Regions from separate parts of the Mycobacterium sp. NGS67 genome, predicted to be linked through region 2. Evidence: riboswitches for the same ligand, from Rfam matches in the RefSeq annotation. Region 2 holds a riboswitch; each other region holds the start of a gene.
What was found. Region 2 has a riboswitch for cobalamin ahead of AC5Y4D_RS11825 (PPE family protein). Riboswitches for the same ligand answer to the same signal wherever they lie in the genome.
Positions count from the first base shown of each region.

Region 1 (4,510 bases), on a different contig from region 2:
CCATGTCGGCAGCAGCCCGACCTTGCTGCCCACCTCCGGCATCGGCCCACTGCCGTCGGTGAACAACGCGGTGACCAACAACAGCAGCAGCAGCGCGTACAGCGCGACGTCCAGCGGCTTGCGTTTGGTGCCGAAAGTCAGCGGAACGCGATCCGGCCACGGTGGCAGGCGGATGGTGCCGAACCGCAGCCAGTACAGGATCGAGCCCAGCGGCGGGAAGAACCGGTTGTTCAGCGGCCCGAAGCCGCAGCCCAACCCGACCACCTCGAACAGCATCGTGTACAGCACGATCTTCTCGAAGACGATGGGTTCGGCGTACCAGGCGCGGACATTGGTGAACCCGTCAATTCCTTTGGTGCTCAACACGATCAGCCAGCCGACCAAGATATAGAGCAGGATCTTGACCACGTAGAACAGGTGCAGCACCACCGGCGTGCCGAAGCCGACCTCGGCCCAGTGCCGGGCCATCGGGCGGATCCGCTCGCTACGGGTGCCCTTGCTCCATTCGGCGAAGTCGACTTCCGGAAGTTGGGGCTTGAGAAATCCCATGGTTTGACACATTAGAACGTGTTCTAGCGCTGCGGGACCTCACGGCGCTCCCGGCGGGAGGAAGGGCAGTTCCGGCGGGCAGCCGTGCCGGGCGAGTCCGAGGACGGCGTCGACGTCGAGGTGGCGTTCGACGAGATCGCCGAGCAGGTCGAGACGGCGCTCGCGGGCGGCCGAGAAGCAGGTGCCCGACGGGTCGAGGCCCAGCGTTTCGCGCAGGAACGCCGCGCGCAGGTGGTCGTCTTCCAGGGCGCCGTGCCACATCGTGCCGAACACCTGTGCGTCACGCGCACCGCCGAGGAACTCCGCCACATCCGCGCCGCGGGTGATCCTGCCGTGGTGAATCTCGTATCCGGACGCGGCCACGCCCAGCGCCTCGCCTTGCGGCCGTCGCAGCACTTTGCGGGCGTCGAACGTGGTCTCCACGTCGAGCAGACCCAGCCCCGCGACCTCGGTTGCCGGTGGACCTTCGACGCCGTCCGGGTCGCGGATCACCCGGCCCAGCATCTGGAAACCACCGCAGATGCCGAGCACGGGCTTACCCGCCGCCGCGTGCGCTGACACCGCCCGGTCCAGGCCCCTGTCCCGCAGCCACGCCAGATCGGCAACCGTCGAGCGGGTGCCCGGCAGCACGATCAGGTCCGCATCGCCCAGGGCACGGCCGTCGGAGACGAACACGATGTCCAATCCGGGCTCCAGGCCCAGCGCGTCCACGTCGGTGAAGTTGCTGATCCGGGGTAGTCGCACGACGGCCACGCGGCACGCCGCCGGACCCGACGCGCGTCGTCCCGCCAGGTCGAGTGCGTCCTCGGAGTCCAGCCACAGGTCGGGATGCCACGGCACGGTGCCGTACACCCTGCGCCCGGTGACCCGTTCCAGATCCCGCAGCCCCGGCGCGAGCAGGTCGAGGTCGCCGCGGAACTTGTTCACCACGAACCCCGCGACCAGCGCCTGGTCCTGGACGGACAGCAGCGCGACGGTGCCCAGGAACGCCGCGAACACGCCGCCTCGGTCGATGTCGCCGACCACGAGGGTCGGCAGCCCCGCGTGCCGGGCCAGCCCCATGTTGACGTAATCGCCTGCGCGCAAGTTGATTTCGGCCGGACTGCCGGCGCCTTCGGCGATGACTACGTCGTAGCGGCCGGCGAGGTCGTCGAAGGCCCGGTGCGCCGCCTCGGCCAGCGCGCGCCGTCCTTGCAACCAGTCCGACGACTCCAGCGCACCCCAGGGCTGCCCCAGCAACACCGCGTGGCTGCGGTGATCGCTACCCGGTTTGAGCAGGACGGGGTTCATCGCCGGCTCGGGCGGGACCCGCGCCGCCAGGGCCTGCACCCATTGCGCCCGGCCGATCTCCGCACCCGCACCGTCCGGGCCGGTGCAGACCATCGAGTTGTTGGACATGTTCTGCGCCTTGAACGGCGCCACCCGCACCCCGCGTCGGGCCAACGCGCGGCACAATCCCGCGGTGACGGTGCTTTTTCCGGCGTCACTCGTCGTACCCGCCACCAGCAGACCTGACATCAGCACGAGCATGCCACTGTCACCGAATGTGCTCCTGACCACTGCTTGACCACTGGTCCGAAGGCGGCGGTGTCGAGTAACCTTGAGCCCGCAGCTGGTTTGCTGGTGACATCGTGACCGTCGCCGGCGTCGAGGGGCCGAACGCTATTTCAGGTTCGCTCCGAGAGGGAACCCGGTGGGAATCCGGGACTGTCCCGCAGCGGTATGCAGGAACGACCGCCGTCAAGCGCACTGGCCCACAGTCCGGGCTGGGAAGCGACGGCCAGTAGGTACATCGATCAGTCGGTGTGTGCCTGTGAGTCCGAAGACCTGCCAGCTGCGCCGGACGCGTCGTGTCCGGCGCCCGGCGCCTCGTGGAGTGGGCGGACGGTCTTTGCTGGAACGCAATTGTTCCGGGACTGGACGTTCCGAGGATGGCGGCGGGCATCCCGCCGCACCGAAGGAACGTCGATGACCGCCCCGATCTGGCTGGCTTCGCCGCCGGAACTGCATTCGGCGCTGCTGAGCAGTGGCCCCGGGCCAGGCCCACTGGAGGCGTCCGCGGCCGAATGGACTTCGCTGAGCGTCACCTACGCCGAGGTCGCCGACGAGTTTTCCGCCCTGCTCGGCGGTGTCCAGGCCGGCGCCTGGGCAGGTCCGACCGCGGCAGCGTACGCAGCCGCTCACGTGCCGTATCTCGCGTGGCTGCGGCAAGCCTCGGCAGATTCCGCTACGTTCGCGGCCCGCCAGGAAGCCGCGGTCGCGGCCTATGCGTCGGCCCTGGCGACGATGCCGACTCTGGTCGAACTGGCTGCCAACCACGTCGCGCACGGCGTGCTGACGGCGACCAATTTCTTCGGCATCAACACCATCCCGATCGCGCTCAACGAAGCCGACTACGCGCGGATGTGGATCCAAGCCGCGACCGTGATGGGCACCTACGAGGCCGTCTCCGCCGCGGCGCTGGCAGGCATACCGCCTTCCGGACCGGCCCCGCAGGTCCTGAAATCCGAGACTCCGGCCACCGCGGAAGCGGCGGCGGATCCGCTGCAGCAGTTCCAGCAGTGGGCGTGGCAGATGTATACGTCGTTCTACGACAACGTCATTCAGCCGTTCATCGATTCGACGACCACCATCCCGTTCTTCCAGGAGATGTTCGGGGGTTTCAATCCCTACCTCATCATCCTGGGTAATCCGCTGACCTATTTCAGTCCGCTCAACATCGCGTTCGCCATCGGCTACCCGATGGACATCGGCACCTATGTGGTCCTGCTGTCGCAGATGTTCTCTTTTGTCGCACTCGATCTCGCTGCCGCGTTCGCTTCGGGCAACCCGTTGACCATCGGCTTCACCATCATGTTCGTCACCGTCGAGATCTTCGGCACGGTGATCACCGACACCATCGCATTGCTCAAGACGACGCTGGAAAGCACTCTCGCGCTGACGTTGACATTGGTGCCGTTGCTGACCACCCCGTTGGTGCCGCTGGCCGCCGGTGCGGTGCTGGCGCCGATCGGCGTCAAAGGGCTGCTGGCGCTGGCGGCGGTGCCTGCGCCGCCGGTGACCGGTGTACCTGGCGCACCCGCGCTGGCCGCGCTCGCGGCGAGCCCTTCGCCTTCCACGCCGAGCCCGGCACCGTCGCCCGTCGAGGTGACCGCGTCGGCCCCGACGCCGGGAACGCCGCCACCGACCGCCGCGCCGCCGACGACGACCGGCACTGGGGTGGGTGCGCACCTGAATGCGTTCGACTACCTGGTAGGCGACCTGGGTTCGACGGCCAAGCGGGTGGCCAGCGGTCGCGCCCGGAAGCCGGCGGCCGAACCCGACAGTGCCGAGATCCCGGCGCCCGCCCCGGCGCCGGAGGAGCTCACGCCTGCACCCAAGCGGCGGCGCTCGAAAGCCGAAATGCTCGGGCGCGGTTACGAGTACGCCGACTTGGATGACGACGCGTTCAGCACCGTGGGTGTTTCCGAGAAGGGCGCGGGGACGCTGGGATTTGCCGGCGTCGGCCCCAAACGCGGCGCCGAAGCCGTAGGGTTGGTGACGCACGGGGGTGAGGGAACGGCTGTCCAGCTGATGCCCAGCATCTGGGAGGCCGACAAAGGAATCGGAAGCAAACTGCCGTAAGCGCACGCAAAGGGGATGTATCCCCCGATAATTGGAGAAATTGAGCGGAGGGGTGGGCGTCATGACGTTGCGAGTGGTTCCTGAAGGATTGGCCGGCGCCAGCGCCGCGGTGGAGGCGCTGACGGCGCGTCTGGCCGCCGCGCACGCCGCCGCGGCGCCGTTGATCACCGCGGTGGTGCCGCCGGCGGCGGACCCGGTGTCGTTGCAGACCGCCGCCGGGTTCAGTGCGCAGGGTCAGGAGCACGCCGCGGTGGCGGCCCAGGGTGTCGAAGAGCTGGGTCGTGCCGGCGTCGGTGTCGGCACGGCCGGCGCCAGTTACCTCGCCGGTGACGCGGCG
Region 1 is NZ_JCALCF010000012.1:52,150-56,659, reverse strand. Features, by position in the region: gene AC5Y4D_RS13575 (DUF3556 domain-containing protein) at 1-549, opposite strand, end outside; gene AC5Y4D_RS13570 (cobyric acid synthase) at 589-2,067, opposite strand; cobalamin riboswitch at 2,146-2,398, shown strand; gene AC5Y4D_RS13565 (PPE domain-containing protein) at 2,518-4,173, shown strand; gene AC5Y4D_RS13560 (PE family protein) at 4,235-4,510, shown strand, end outside.
Region 1: it holds a riboswitch for cobalamin, as region 2 does, so the genes downstream of both, AC5Y4D_RS13565 (PPE domain-containing protein) here and AC5Y4D_RS11825 (PPE family protein) in region 2, are expected to answer to the same signal.

Region 2 (4,510 bases):
TGATCGTGCTCATCGCCGCGCCTCCAACTGCTCGGCGACACCACGTTCTGCCTCGCGTTCCCGTCTCCACAGTTGTGCATAGATTCCGTTGTGCCCCAACAATTCCGGGTGGCTGCCGGTTTCGGCAATGCGGCCGCCGTCGAGGACGACGATGGTGTCGGCGCCTCGGACGGTGCTGAGCCGGTGCGCGATCACCAGCACCGTCCGGTCCGCGGCGACCGCGCTCAGCGCGTCTTGGATCCGGGCCTCGTTTTCCGGGTCGGCGCTGGCGGTGGCTTCGTCGAGGACCAGGATCGGGCGGTCGGCCAGGATCGCGCGGGCGATACAGACGCGCTGCCGTTCACCACCCGAGAGCGCAGCGTCCTCGCCGACCACCGAATCGAATCCGCGCGGCAACATCTCGATCCTGGACAAGATCTGCGCCCGGCGGGCGGCCTCCCGCACGGCTTGATCGTCGGCGTCGGGACGGCCCAACCGGATATTGTCGCGAATACTCATGGCCGACAACAGGTGCGAGTCCTGAAAGACAAACGCGACGTGCCGATACAACGTCGCCGGGTCGATCCGGCGCAGGTCGACCCCGTACAGCTCGACCGCCCCGTCGCACGGATCGTCGAACCGCGGCAACAGCTTGGCCAGGGTGGACTTTCCGGAACCGGACGGACCCACCAGCGCGGTGATCGTGCCCCGCTCGAGACAGAGATCGATCCCGCTCAAGGCGACCGTGTCGCCGTAGGTGACGCGCACCCCGCGCAGCCGCACCACCGGGCCCGGTGTCGCGGGATCGAGTTCGGCCGGGCGGTGCGGCACCGGAAGTTCCGCAGTCCCAAGCATTTCCCGGATCTCGCGGGACACCTGCAACCCGGTGACCAACGGGTGTATCGACATCAGCAACGTCATCCAGTTCGACGTGATGACGGTGCCGAAGACGGCGAATGCGATGAAGTTCTGCAGCGGGAGGTCGCCGTTGGCGGTCAAGATCCCGCCGGTCGTCGCGACCGCGAGCAGGATGCTGGGCGGTGACAGCAGGATTTCGGCGGTGACGCTGGCCACGCTGGTGGATTTGGCCCAGTCGAGGAAGAAGTGCGCGAACGCGCGGGACACTTCCTGGAACCGACGACTTGCCGCGCCCGGCGTGCCGAAGGCTTTCACCACACCGATGCCGTTCACGAACTCCACGGCCGCGCTGTTGAGCCGCCTCAACCAGTCCATGTACTCCGGATACTTGGTTCCCGCACTGGCCGCCGCGCGCTGATACGCCGCCAGCCCGGCGCACACCGGTAGCAGCGTTACCAGCGCCATCCGCCAGTCCACGACGAACAGGTACCCGAAGGCCACCACGGGCGGCACCGCCGCCGCACTGACTTCCACGATCGAATGGGCCACGAGCCGATGCAGGGCCGCGACGTCGTCCTCGACGGCCTTCTTGACGATCCCGGAGTTGCGCTCGCCGAACCAGCCGAGCGGCACCCGACTCAACTTGGCCAGCAACTCCCGACGGATCCGGAACGACACCCGGATGTCGGCCAGATGTGTCATCACCCCGGCGGCCAGGACACCCAATTGCTTTGCCGCCAGCGCGATGACCGCCACCACCACGATCGGCCAGACGTCGGTGTTCCCCGCGAGGAGACGCCGGCTCACCTCTACGACGACGAACAGTGGTGCCATGCCGGCCAGTGCGCTGATCGCCGCCAGTAGCGCGCACGCGACAAGTGTTGGCCGAGCCGACCGCAGGATCGCCGGAGGGCGCCCGGGCCCCGCTGGACTGTCTCGTCGCACGCTTTTCCTCCGTCGCAAACTCTCGTGCTGCCGACCCGCGCAATACTGCTACGCCGAACACCAGCACCGAGCGGCGGCCGACTACATGCAAATTATTCGCAGGATTGTGGCAAATTGCCCGCCAAGCTGGCCCGCCAGGTTTATGGTCGGGGGAACAGGTGCTCTGCGGGGGTGACTTTGATTCTGCGAAGTGCGATCCGCCGGCCGACTCAAGTGCGACAATGTCGCCTGTACGGCGATGATGATGCAGGAAGCCGGTGCGAATCCGGCGCGGTCCCGCCACTGTCATCGGGGAGCGACCCTCACAAGCCACGGCCATTGGCTGGAAGGCGAGGCGAGCGGTGATCCGAGAGCCAGGACACTCACGTCATCGCATCCTGCTAACCCGGGGCGGAGCACCCCGGAGAGAGCTGGTGCCTCATGATGCGGCACGCCTGCGGTCGGTCCAGCGCTCGGCCTAGCCGCCGATGACGGTCTGGATGGGTTCCCCGCCGGAACTGCACTCGACGTTGCTGTCGAGCGGTCCGGGGCCGGGTCCACTCTTGGCTGCGGCCGCGGCGTGGAGCACGCTGAGCACCGAGTACGCCCAAGTGGCCGACGAGTTGACCGCGCTGTTGAGCGGGGTGCGCGGCGGCGCCTGGGAGGGCCAGAGCGCCGAGTCGTATGTGGCCGCCCACGCGCCCTACCTGGCCTGGCTGGTGCAGGCCGGCGCGGACAGCGCCGCGACCGCCGCCCGGCACGAGGCCGCGGCTACCGCCTACACCGCGGCCCTGGCCGCCATGCCTACGCTGGGCGAATTGGCAGCCAACCATGCCGTCCACGGCGTATTGGTGGCGACGAACTTCTTCGGGATCAACACCATCCCGATCACGCTGAACGAGGCCGACTACGTGCGAATGTGGATTCAGGCCGCCACCACCATGAGCGCTTATGAAGGGGTCTCGGCTGCGGCGGTGGCCGCGTCGCCGGACGCGACCGCGGCACCACAGATCGTCAAAGCAGAACCGGCCGCAGCAGCCGGAGATCCTTTTTCGACGATCACAGATTTCCTTGCCGCCGTGGAGCGAGTCTTCAACACCGTCGGCGGCGACAGTGGCGACCTGGTCTCGTATATCTTCAGCGTCCCCCCGGGCACCGACCCGATGACGTGGTTCGTCACCAAGATCGCCGACCTGTCGTCGCCGGTGAGCGGCTATCCCGCGCTGATGCAGGGACTGCTCAATGCGGCCGGTGACAACCCGCTGTTGCTGCTCGCGGCCTACGCCTTCGGTGGTGTGGCGATCGGCTACGACCTGTCCATCCAGGTCATCCAGTTTCTGGTCACCTTCCCACTGCTGGCGGCCGGACTGAGTCCGCTGCTGGTCGGCCCCACCCTCCTCGGCACCGGTGGCGCGCTGGGTATCGCCGAGGTAGCCCTCCATGTGCACGCGGGCATGGAATCAGTCCCGGGTCCCACCGACGTGCTTGCCGCGAACCCCGCCACCATGCCGGGTCCGGTTGCGACGGTGGCCGTTTCGAGCCCGGCCGTACCGGCGCAGGTTGTCGCGCCGGCCGCCCCGGTACCGGCTGCGGCTCCGATCGCATCGAGCGTTGCGGGCGCATCGCCACCGCCGGGTGCCGGTCCCGGGCAGTTTCCCTATCTCAGCGGCACGGGCAGGATGGATTCCGCGGCCGGCACCCGAACTGTCGTCAAGAAGAGGGCTTCGCGGCCGGACGTCGCGGCGGCCCCGGCCGCGGCAGCGGCTTCCGCAGCGGACAAAGCGCGGGAACGCCGTAAGCGGCGTGCCAAGGTCGACGTGAAGGGTCGCGGCTACGAATACATGGACCTCGAGCCCGTTTCCGACCCCGACGCCGCCGTCAGCTCCGATCGCGGCGCAGGTCCGCTGGGGTTCGTGGGAGCCACCCGGCGGACGGCCGGTGGTGAAGCCGCGGGGCTGGCCACGCTCACCGGTGACGCGTTCGGTGGCGGTCCGCGCGAGCCACTGATGCCCAGCACCTGGGCGCCGGACGAGTCGGGGTGCGCCGAGAAACAGGAGGGCATGTGTCAGCGCTGACCGTCGAACCCGACCTCTTGCGTTCGGCGGCAATGAATCTGGCGAGGATTCAGTCGTCGCTGGCGGAGGTGCAGGCGGCCGCCGCCAGTCCCACCACCGGATTGATTGCTGCCGCCGCCGACGAGGTGTCGACCCGGGTCGCGGCACTGTTCGCCGAGTTCGGCCAGCAGTATCAGGCGCTCAGCGCTGAGATCGCCGGGGTGCACCAACTGTTCGTTCGAACCTTGAGCACGGCGGCCGGCTCCTACCTGGCCGTCGAGGCATGGAACGCATCGGCACTCAACAGCGTTGCGCCGGAAGCTATTTCGGCACTCGCAGGCGTGAACACCCTGATCATGGGCGGCACCGGCAACCCGGTTCCGAATCCCGCTTACGTGATGAACATCTACCACACCTACATCGCGCCCATTGCTCCCACCGCCATCCCGACGGGTTTGACCACCCCGGAGCAGGGGTGGCCCCTGACCGGGCTGGGCAGCCTCACCTTCGACACGTCGATCGCGCGCGGTGTCGAGATATTGCGGCAGGCCGTCGCCGCTCAACCGCCGGGCACCCAGACCATCGTGTTCGGCTTTTCCCAAAGCGCCACCGTCGTGACCAATTACCTCAACGGCATCGCCGACGGTTCCATACCGGCACCCAACCCGGCCGATCTGAGGTTCGTCCTGGCCGGC
Region 2 is NZ_JCALCF010000010.1:95,153-99,662, forward strand. Features, by position in the region: gene AC5Y4D_RS11815 (ABC transporter ATP-binding protein) at 1-13, opposite strand, end outside; gene AC5Y4D_RS11820 (ABC transporter ATP-binding protein) at 10-1,782, opposite strand; cobalamin riboswitch at 1,987-2,166, shown strand; gene AC5Y4D_RS11825 (PPE family protein) at 2,250-3,836, shown strand; gene AC5Y4D_RS11830 (PE-PPE domain-containing protein) at 3,824-4,510, shown strand, end outside.

Region 3 (4,510 bases), on a different contig from region 2:
ACATCGATCCCGCGGCCATACCGACGTTGCCGGCTACCGCGTCGTCGAAGCCCGCGCCGAACATCCCGATCACCGATCTGCCGAACCAAAGTGCAGGCGGCCCACCGCAATAGGGTCGCCCTCACTATTGGGGTCCGCATCAAATCGACCACCAATTAAGCTCGCAGAACAACACCAGCCGCAAGATCACCCGATGCCAGACACGACGCGCTGATCTTCGACGGCTCCCCCGCTAGTCAACACCTAGCCGTTCATTCAACGTCGGCTCGCGACTTGGTAGCAGGGGGCCGAGCACCGGTCAAGGTGTCGCTGGCCCCGCCTCGAAGCCTCGACTCGCTGGGCGGAGTGTTCCCTGGGTGGTTTGGCCATCGCGGCCGATGACGAGCTGAGGACCGCGACAACCTGCGCTGAGGCCGGATCTGGTCGCGGCTCGGCGCTTTCGGCGCCGGGGAAGCCGATCGCGCGGCTGTTCCGGTAGGTCTCGATGACCGCGAGTAGTTCGGCTTCGATGGGCACGCTGCGTTGTGGGCCGCCTTCAACTTTGGCGGCATGTTGGCCCGCTTCGGTTCCGTGAGAAATCAGCGGTCGAGGCCGGTGGCGTGCGGCCATCGCGCACTTGCCTCCCGTCCCGCCGGGCTATGGGTTGCCGCCTACCCCGTCGTCCGGTTGGGAGTTCGACGCCGAGTCGGCGGCCCAAGTGCCCGGCATCATCGGCATGCGCGGACCGCCACCAAACGCGTCGTCGGCCAGTGTGATCAAACCGGCCGCCGCAGAGATGTTCGGACGCGGCACGGTTCCGGCGAACCCCAGCGTTCTCGCGCCCTGATTTGAAGCCGACGAACCGCCCGCATCGGGCTCCAAATCCATGTATTCGTAGCCGCGACCCAGCATAGTGACCTTCGCCCGCCGGCGCCGCGGTGCCGCGGACGGCTCGGGGGGAGTCGCCGCGGCACCGGGGGCCTCGGCACTGTCGGGTGCGGGTGCTTTCTTCCGGGCACCGGCGCCGGCCGCGCGTTTGGCAGCTGAGGCAAGGTCACCGACCAGGTAGCCGAAATTTTCCATCCCCGCACCCATACCTAGGCCCGCGCCCGCCCCACTCACCGACGGTGGCGCGGCCGCCGGCGGCGGCGCTCCGGGCGCGGGTGTCGAAGCGATCGCCTCCGCGGGAGGCGGTGTCGGGGACGCACTAGAGGAGAGAATGCTGGGGGCAAGCGCCGCAAGGGGCGGCGTGGCGGGCACCACAGGAGGCGCCGGCGGCGATGCTACGGCGGCCAACGCCGCCAGGCCCTTGACGCCGATCGGTGTCAACACCGCCGCTGCAGCCAACGGCACCAAAGGAGCAGTCAGCAGCGGCACCAGAACCGTGATCAGCACGATCGTCTGCTCTAGCAGAGTCTTCAGCAACGCGATGGTGTCGGTGATGATCGTGCCGACGGCTTCGACGGTGACGAAGAGAATGGTGAAACCGATGGTCGTCGGGTTACCCGACGCGAATGCCGCAGTGAGATCCAGGGAGATGTAAAAGAACGTCTGCGCCAAGAATGCGGCGTACTGACCGATGTCCATCGGGTAACCGAGCGCGAACGCGATGTTGAACGGGCTCAGGAACGAAAGTGGGTTACCCAGCAGTGGCAGGTACGGATCGAATCCGGCGAACATCGATTGAAAATACGGGCTCTCGAACAGAGCGTCGATTAACGGTTGGAAGTTGGCGTCGTAGTACTCGACGTATCCGATCTGCTCCAACCATTGAAAGAAGTCGTTCTGTTGGTCGGCGGGCAACGGGAACTGCCCATTGATAATCTTCGCCAGCGCTTGGGCTGCGTTGACGATGTACGGCGCCGACAGGGGATGCGAAGCAGCCGCCACCAGCGCATCGATGAGCTCTTGATAGGTGCTCATCACCGTCGCGGCCTGAATCCACATCCGCACATAGTCGGCTTCGTTCAGGGCGATCGGGATCGTATTGATGCCAAAAAAATTGGTGGCTGACAGCACCGCGTGCGTGGCGTGGTTAGCGGCCAACTCCAGCAGCGTCGGCATGTCGGCCAGGGCGGTCGTGTACGTGGCTGCCGCAGTTTCTTGTCGCACAGCGGTGGCCGCGCTGTCGGCGCTGGCCTGCGCCAGCCACGCCAGGTAAGGCGCATGGGCGGCCACGTAGGCAGCAGCAGTCGGGCCGTCCCAGGTCCCGGCCTGCACCGCCGCCAACACCGCCATGAGTTCTTGAGCTGTCTCCGCGTATTCGGAGCTCAGCGAAGTCCACGCCGCCGCGGCAGCGAGCAACGAGCCTGAGCCCGGGCCGCTACTTAGCAGCGCCGAGTGCACCTCGGGCGGTGCGGCCATCCAAATCGGGGCGGTCATCGGAATGCCGGCCTGAGCCATGCGAGCATCGACGATCAGCTCTCTCGGGGTACACCGCCCCGGGTCGCAGGACGCGATGACGCGAGTCTCCTGGCTCTCGGATCGCTGCTCGCCTCGCCTTCCAGCTTTCGCCGTGGCCTATGAGGGTCGCTTCCCGATTACAGTGGCGGGACCGCACCGGATTCACACCGGCTTCCTACTTCGTCATTGCCTTACGTGTTACATTGTCGCACTCCACTGGTCCACGCAAATGACAAATCAGCGAGATTGCTAGTACCGATTGAATACACATGCACGGTCACCGGGACCCCGTGAATAGTCCACGCGTTCTGCAGTGAGTCCCTAGGTCCTGTGTCTCGTCGGCTGAGGGTGCTTAACCCCCGGTAGTGGATGCCTGCAATGCAACGGCTCGACCCCGGCATGGCGGCTGACAGAAGAAGCCACCGACAAGGTCCAGCAACGCCGACAGCGTTACGTTGACGACGACGTCCACGCGCCGAGCGTGATCACCCTTAACGCGGTCGCCTCATGGCCATTGGCGGCCTCGCGGATCCGCAGGCCAGCCCGGACCATTGGATCTCCCACCATCCGCTCACCGACGAGGTGGTTGAGCAAAAACCCGACAAAACATCCGACTGCAGCCATTGCGGCCCATCTCGCCTCGCGATTGGCGATGGCGCAACTCTGGTAGCTCGGCGGAGAGGCAGCGATCGCCGCCGGGCCTGGACATCCGAGAGCGGCTCGGCGATCTGCAGCTCCTTCAAGATCAACTGCGACCGACTCGATGACTGCGATTCGGTAGAGACTGCTAATCGTCTGGTCCGCAACGGGCTCTCACACGGGACGTCCGACTCCAACGGCTGGCCGATCAGCTGCATGGGGTTGGCCACGAGTTGCTCGGCAGCGTAATCGATGGGCGGATGCCCGCGCCGCCGCCCTGCCCATTCCGAGCTCAGCCTCCGCATTGCGGCAACCTCATTCACGCCGTCGGCCTATCCCGGGTCAGCGGCGGGCTCTGTCAAAGGCCGGGGCGCGGTTCCTGTTTCATGGTGCGACTCTGATAATGCCTGGCGGCATGGAAGGCGTAGGAGAAGGCTCCATCGGGCCGCGACCGCGGTCGCCGCCGCCAGCGCCACCGCTGCCGGCACCGCCGCCACCACCGCTGCCGGCACCGCCGTCACCACCGCCGCCACTGCCAGCAGCACTCCCCGGCAGAGGAGCATTGGCGGGAGCGCCACCTGTTGCGTCGGGGGCGGCGGCTCCTGGGGCGGCGGGGGCTCTTGGGGTGGCGCTGGCGGCGGCTCCCGAGGCGGGGGTGGCGGCTCCTGAGGTAGCGGCGGCGGCTCCTGGGGCAGGGGCGGCGGCTGCTGCGGTGCGGGTGTCCGTGGGGGTAGGAGGACATGCGCTGGCGGAGGCGATGGCACCGGAATCTGAGGTGGACTCGGCGCGACGGTCTCCCCTGTAGAAACGGTTTCGACCAGCGGAGCGAGAAGCGAGTTGCAGTCTGATCGGTCGCCGCAGCAGGGGCCCGCAACAAAGACGCCGCCGCCCATCGAGTAAAGCCGTCGCACCACCCCGCTGGATGCCCGTTTCCGGCCCGCCGCCGGCGTGTTGATCATGACCGGCGCCGGCAGGCGGCAGCGCAAATCGCATTCTGAGGTCACTGTGCTGTGCGTGTACGCAGCAACCCGGGGCGTGGGTTCATTCAATCCGGGCGCGGAATTAGCCGTGACAGGGGCCAACTTGTCCTGGTTGAAGGGGCAGTAGACCTGCACAGCCGCAGTGACGAAGCGGGAGAAGGTGCGTGTGAGGCGGTCGCGACGGTATTGGCGCAGGTTCGGGTCATGGTTGACCGCAAAGTTGGTCATCGACTCGACTACGCCATCGAACGGCATGCCGCCGTCAAGGCGGCCACAAACCTCATGGGCTAGCGCAATCAGGCTCGGTACGTTCTCGAGGGCGGGAATGCCATGTCTGTCGAGCGATGCCAAAAACTGGTCGTCCTGGCTCGGGTCGGCCACTGCTGCACTGCCCGCAGGATTGCGGCGCCGACCAATAGCACTGCGGCGGTAGCCACGACGCCCGCACGGCGAGCGGTACCGGTAAACATGACAGTGGTCTCCGTCCTATAGGTTCGCCGATTGACGGG
Region 3 is NZ_JCALCF010000005.1:82,462-86,971, reverse strand. Features, by position in the region: gene AC5Y4D_RS06110 (polysaccharide deacetylase family protein) at 1-113, shown strand, start outside; gene AC5Y4D_RS06105 (PPE family protein) at 637-2,361, opposite strand; cobalamin riboswitch at 2,425-2,603, opposite strand; gene AC5Y4D_RS06100 (DUF732 domain-containing protein) at 3,354-4,382, opposite strand.
Region 3: it holds a riboswitch for cobalamin, as region 2 does, so the genes downstream of both, AC5Y4D_RS06105 (PPE family protein) here and AC5Y4D_RS11825 (PPE family protein) in region 2, are expected to answer to the same signal.

Region 4 (4,510 bases), on a different contig from region 2:
CGCTCGGGCTCCCCGTGTACCAGCACATCGAGCCCGAGTTGCTCCTGCAGCTTGACGACGTCGGCGATCTCGGCCTTCATCCGGCGCTCGTATTCGTCCTGGTCGATCTCGCCGGCGCGCAACGCCGCCCGGGCGACCCTGATCGCCGAAGTCTGCGGGTAGGAGCCGATCGTCGTGGTGGGCAGGGCCGGCAGATGCAGCCGCGCCTCCTGGCTGGCGCGACGCTCGGCCGGGTCACCGCGATGCGCGCCGGAGGCCACGATCGAATCGATCCGGGCCCGGACCTCGGCGTTGTGCAGCCGCGGATCGCGCTTGCGGTCGGCCACCGCGGCGTTGGATGCCGCGATTTCGTCGGCGACCGTCTCGCGCCCGTCGCGCAGCGCGCGGGCCAACACGACCACTTCATCCACTTTCTCGCGGCCGAAAGCCAGCCAGCTGCGCAGGTTCTCGTCCAGCCCGGTCTCCGGTTTGAGCGAGTACGGCACGTGCATGGTCGAGCACGACGTCGAAACCGCCACTGCCGCAGCCGAATTGCGCAAAGTCGTCAACTTGCCCAGCGCCGCTTCCAGGTCGGTGCGCCAGATGTTGCGTCCGTCCACGACACCGGCCACCACCGTCTTGCCGGCCAGATCCGGAACGGCCGCGACCGCTGTGCCCGCACCGGCGACCAGGTCGATACCGATCGCCTCAACCTGGGTGCGGGCCAGGCCCGCCAGGGCGGCACCCGGGTCGCCGAAATAGGTGGCGACATGAATGGCGGGTCGATTGCTTGCCGCGCACAACGCGGTGTAGACGGCCTCGGCCAGCGCGGGTGCGTCGGGGGAGATATCGGTGACCAGGGCGGGCTCGTCGAGTTGGACCCACCGAGCACCGCCGTCGGCGATCAGCGACAGCAGCTCGGTGTAGACCGGCAGCAATTCCTCGAGGCGCTCGATCGGTGCGCCGCCGCCGTCCACGGACTTGGCCAGCAGCAGGAACGTCACCGGCCCGATGACCACGGGACGGGCGGGAATCCCCAGGGCCTGAGCCTCTTTGAGCTCCGAGAGCACCTTGTCGGGGTTCAGCGCGAACCGGGTGGACGGCCCGATCTCGGGAACCAGGTAGTGGTAGTTGGTGTCGAACCACTTCGTCATCTCCAACGGCGAGATCTCGTCATTGCCGCGCGCCGCGGCGAAGTAGCGGTCAAGTTCGTCGGGAACGTCACCTACCCGTGGCGGCAGGGCCCCGAGCAGTACCGCGGTGTCGAGCATCTGGTCGTAGTAGGAGAAGGTATTCACGGGCACCGAGTCCAGGCCGGCTGCGGCCAGGTCCGACCAGGTGTCGCGGCGCAGCGAGGCGGCGACGGACTCCAGGTCGGCTCGGCTGGTACGTCCGGCCCAGTAGCCTTCGGTCGCGCGTTTGAGTTCGCGGCGCGGACCGATGCGGGGGCAGCCGGTGATGGTGGCGGTGAATGGTGTGGCGTTCACGAGCGGGTTCGTCCTTCGATCGACGGAGTGGACACCGCCCGCGGACGCGCAGCCGTCCGTTGGGCGTGTCGGACTGTCGTCAGTCGCATACACCTCAACGGGTGCGGCCAAACGCCCATTCCACGAGGCGATGAACCGCCGGACGCGGCGCGCCCGGCACAGCTGGCAGGTCTTCGGACTCGCAGGCGCGCACCGAGGTGGTGCTCCTAGTGACCGTCGCTTCCCAGCCCCCACGTTCGGGACCAGTGCTTGTCGAAAACGGCGTTCGTTCCTGCATACCGCTGCGGGACAGTCCCGGATTCCCACCGGGTTCCCTCTCGCGGGGCAAAAGTCGCCCCGCTCGATGCCGGCGTCACATGGTGCGACGACAACAGACCAGCTGCACGGTAGATGTTACTAGGCATGTCTGCGCCTCGTGTCGCTGCGCGGTCTCGAGTCGATACAACAGCCCGTAGAGCGTTAGCTCGACTCCCCGGCCGCGGTCAGTGCGTCCGCGATGGGCACATCGCCGTTGTTGAATTCGATGGTGCGGCCGACGGTCGAGTCGTCCGGCAACACGGCCGCCGCCACCAGCGCGACATCTTCGCGGGAAACCGCGCCCTTCGCTTCGCCCACCGCAATCCGGCCGGTCGCCGGGTCCAGCGTGAGCCGGCCCGGCCCCAGCACGGTCCAGTCGAGAGCACTGGCACGTAGGTGTTCATCGGCGGCCGCCTTGGCTTCTGCGTAGGCGAAGAACGAATCATCGGCGGGCACACCGTGATCGGGGCCGGCGCCGAAATACGACACCATCACGAACCGCGGCACGCCGGCCTGGCTGGCCGCATCGATCACCCGGATGGCGGCGTCGCGGTCCACCGCGTAGGTTCGCGCCGGGTCGCCGCCACCGGCCCCGGCCGAGAAGACGACGGCGTCGTGTCCGGACAGCAGGTCGGCCAGCGCGTCGGTGTCGAGACGCTCGATGTCGGCGACGGCAGGCTTCGCGCCGGTCGCAGCGACGTCGTCGGTGTGGTCGGGATTGCGGAATACCGAGGTCACGGCGTCGCCGCGGTCACTCAAGATGCGGGCCAGGTGTAGGGCGACTTTGCCGTGGCCGCCGATCACGATGATGTTCGCCATGATTCGACGCTACAGCTCGGAACGGATCGTCACTTGCCGCGAACGGCGACACCGCGCAGGACGGTGTCGCGGGCCAGGATGAGCGAGGCCCGGGTGCCGATGTCGCGCAGGATGTTCTCCGGAATCCACTGCATGCCGATGACGCAGCGGGCCAGCATCGTGGTCGACGGCGAGTCGATAGCGATCTCGCCGGACCGAGTCCCTTCGGAGAGCAGCGATTTCATCTGACGCAACCGCGTCGTGTACGACCAGCCCGGGTTCACCGCATCCCGGGGCGGGGACTGGCGCATCCAGGCGAGCTGGATCCGGAACTCGTCGGAAAACTGGTCCAGCGCATTGACGTTGACCCAACTCAGCGCGTCCAGCTTCGCCACGGGACTCGCCTGGGCGCGCAGCACGGCGATCCACCCGGCCTCCACCTTCTGGCCGAACGACCGCATGATCGACGCCAGCAGTTCGTCCTTGGACCCGATGACGCGATAGACGGTTCCGGTGCCCAGTCCGGCCGCGGCGGCGATGTCGCGGACGGTGGTGACTTCGTATCCCTTGCGGCCGAACTCCGTTCGTGCGACCGCACGCAGTTGGGCGGCCTTGTCACGGGGGTCGGCTTCGCTGTCGTCGGCCCACGTGTCGATGACGTCGCTGGCCGCGGTGAAAGCCGTCGAGCGGTCCAGCGGACCATCGTCAGGAGGACGAGATGCCAAGCCCTGCAATATTATCCGGCACAGCAGCGCTGCGACCTGATCGGCGGAGGAATTGTGCCGCATGACGTCGAGGCCGACCTGCAGCATGGTCTGGCAGATCCGGTCGGCCAACGTGGGAAGATCGACGTCGGCATTGATGTCGCCGCTCCACCTGGCGGCCCGCAGGGTCTGCAGCATCGCCTCCTGGATCGCGACCGGCCGCTGCCGCGTCAGCTTCATCAGCTCGGGGTCCGCGCTCGGGCCCTCGTAGAACGACATCTGCAGCGCGGCGCGGTGCCGCACAGCGCAGTTGGCGATCGCCTGGCCCAATTCGACGATCTTCCCGGCGGCGGGTCGCGAGTCGGCCTCGTCCAATTTCGTTTGGGCGCTTTGCCCGATGCGTTCCAGGTCGGCCTGATAGCGGCGGATCAATTCGACCAGGATCGCTTCTTTCGATTCGAAATGGTGGTACAGGCTGCCGGGAAGGATCCCTGCCGCATCGGCGATCTCCTGCAACGAAGTTCGCAGTCCGGAGGAGGCGATCAGGGACGCGGCGGTTTCGAGGATCTCGGCGCGGCGGGTACCGGTTTCGATGGCGCTGTCAGTCATGGCCCGCTGAACGGCGCTTCGAACGACCGGGCGGATCGCAGTGCGGAAACCATCGGAAATCCGTCCTCCTGCCGAACCAAATCTTTGTTAGAGGTTATCAGATTGGCTGCGGCAAACGCGCTGCTGAGCGACCTGCTCCGCATCGACGACCCCATCCTAGATGGGTGGGCCGGTCCAGTGGTCCAGCGCGACCACGTGCTCGACGGACGCCCGCGGAGCCGGCCGAAATGTGTGTCCGGCGCGCAGCCGGCCCACGGGCAGCAGGCAGCCCTGGACGTAGTCCGGGGGGATGCCGAGCAGTTCGGCCACGGCGGCCTCGTGATGCAGGTGCAGGGTGGTGATACAGGTGCCGTAGCCGCGGGTGTGCAAGGCCAGCTGAAAGTTCCACACGGCCGGGAAGATCGAGCCGTACAGCGTGGCCAGATGGAACGACTCGTCGCCCTCGATGCGAGGCAAATACGGCTGATAGCAGGGGATGACCAGCACCGGCACCCGCGACATGTTCTCGACCAACCACTCCGTCGACGACATCAACCGGCTCTCCGGGGTGCCGGCCGGCAGGAACCCGGCGAGCAATTGACCGCCTACCCGGCGCAGATACGCCTCGCGGTAGAGCCGCGCGATCTGCTCGCGCAA
Region 4 is NZ_JCALCF010000012.1:58,746-63,255, forward strand. Features, by position in the region: gene metE (5-methyltetrahydropteroyltriglutamate--homocysteine S-methyltransferase) at 1-1,466, opposite strand, end outside; cobalamin riboswitch at 1,614-1,861, opposite strand; gene AC5Y4D_RS13585 (SDR family oxidoreductase) at 1,926-2,582, opposite strand; gene AC5Y4D_RS13590 (TetR/AcrR family transcriptional regulator) at 2,612-3,874, opposite strand; gene AC5Y4D_RS13595 (nitroreductase family protein) at 4,031-4,510, opposite strand, start outside.
Region 4: it holds a riboswitch for cobalamin, as region 2 does, so the genes downstream of both, metE (5-methyltetrahydropteroyltriglutamate--homocysteine S-methyltransferase) here and AC5Y4D_RS11825 (PPE family protein) in region 2, are expected to answer to the same signal.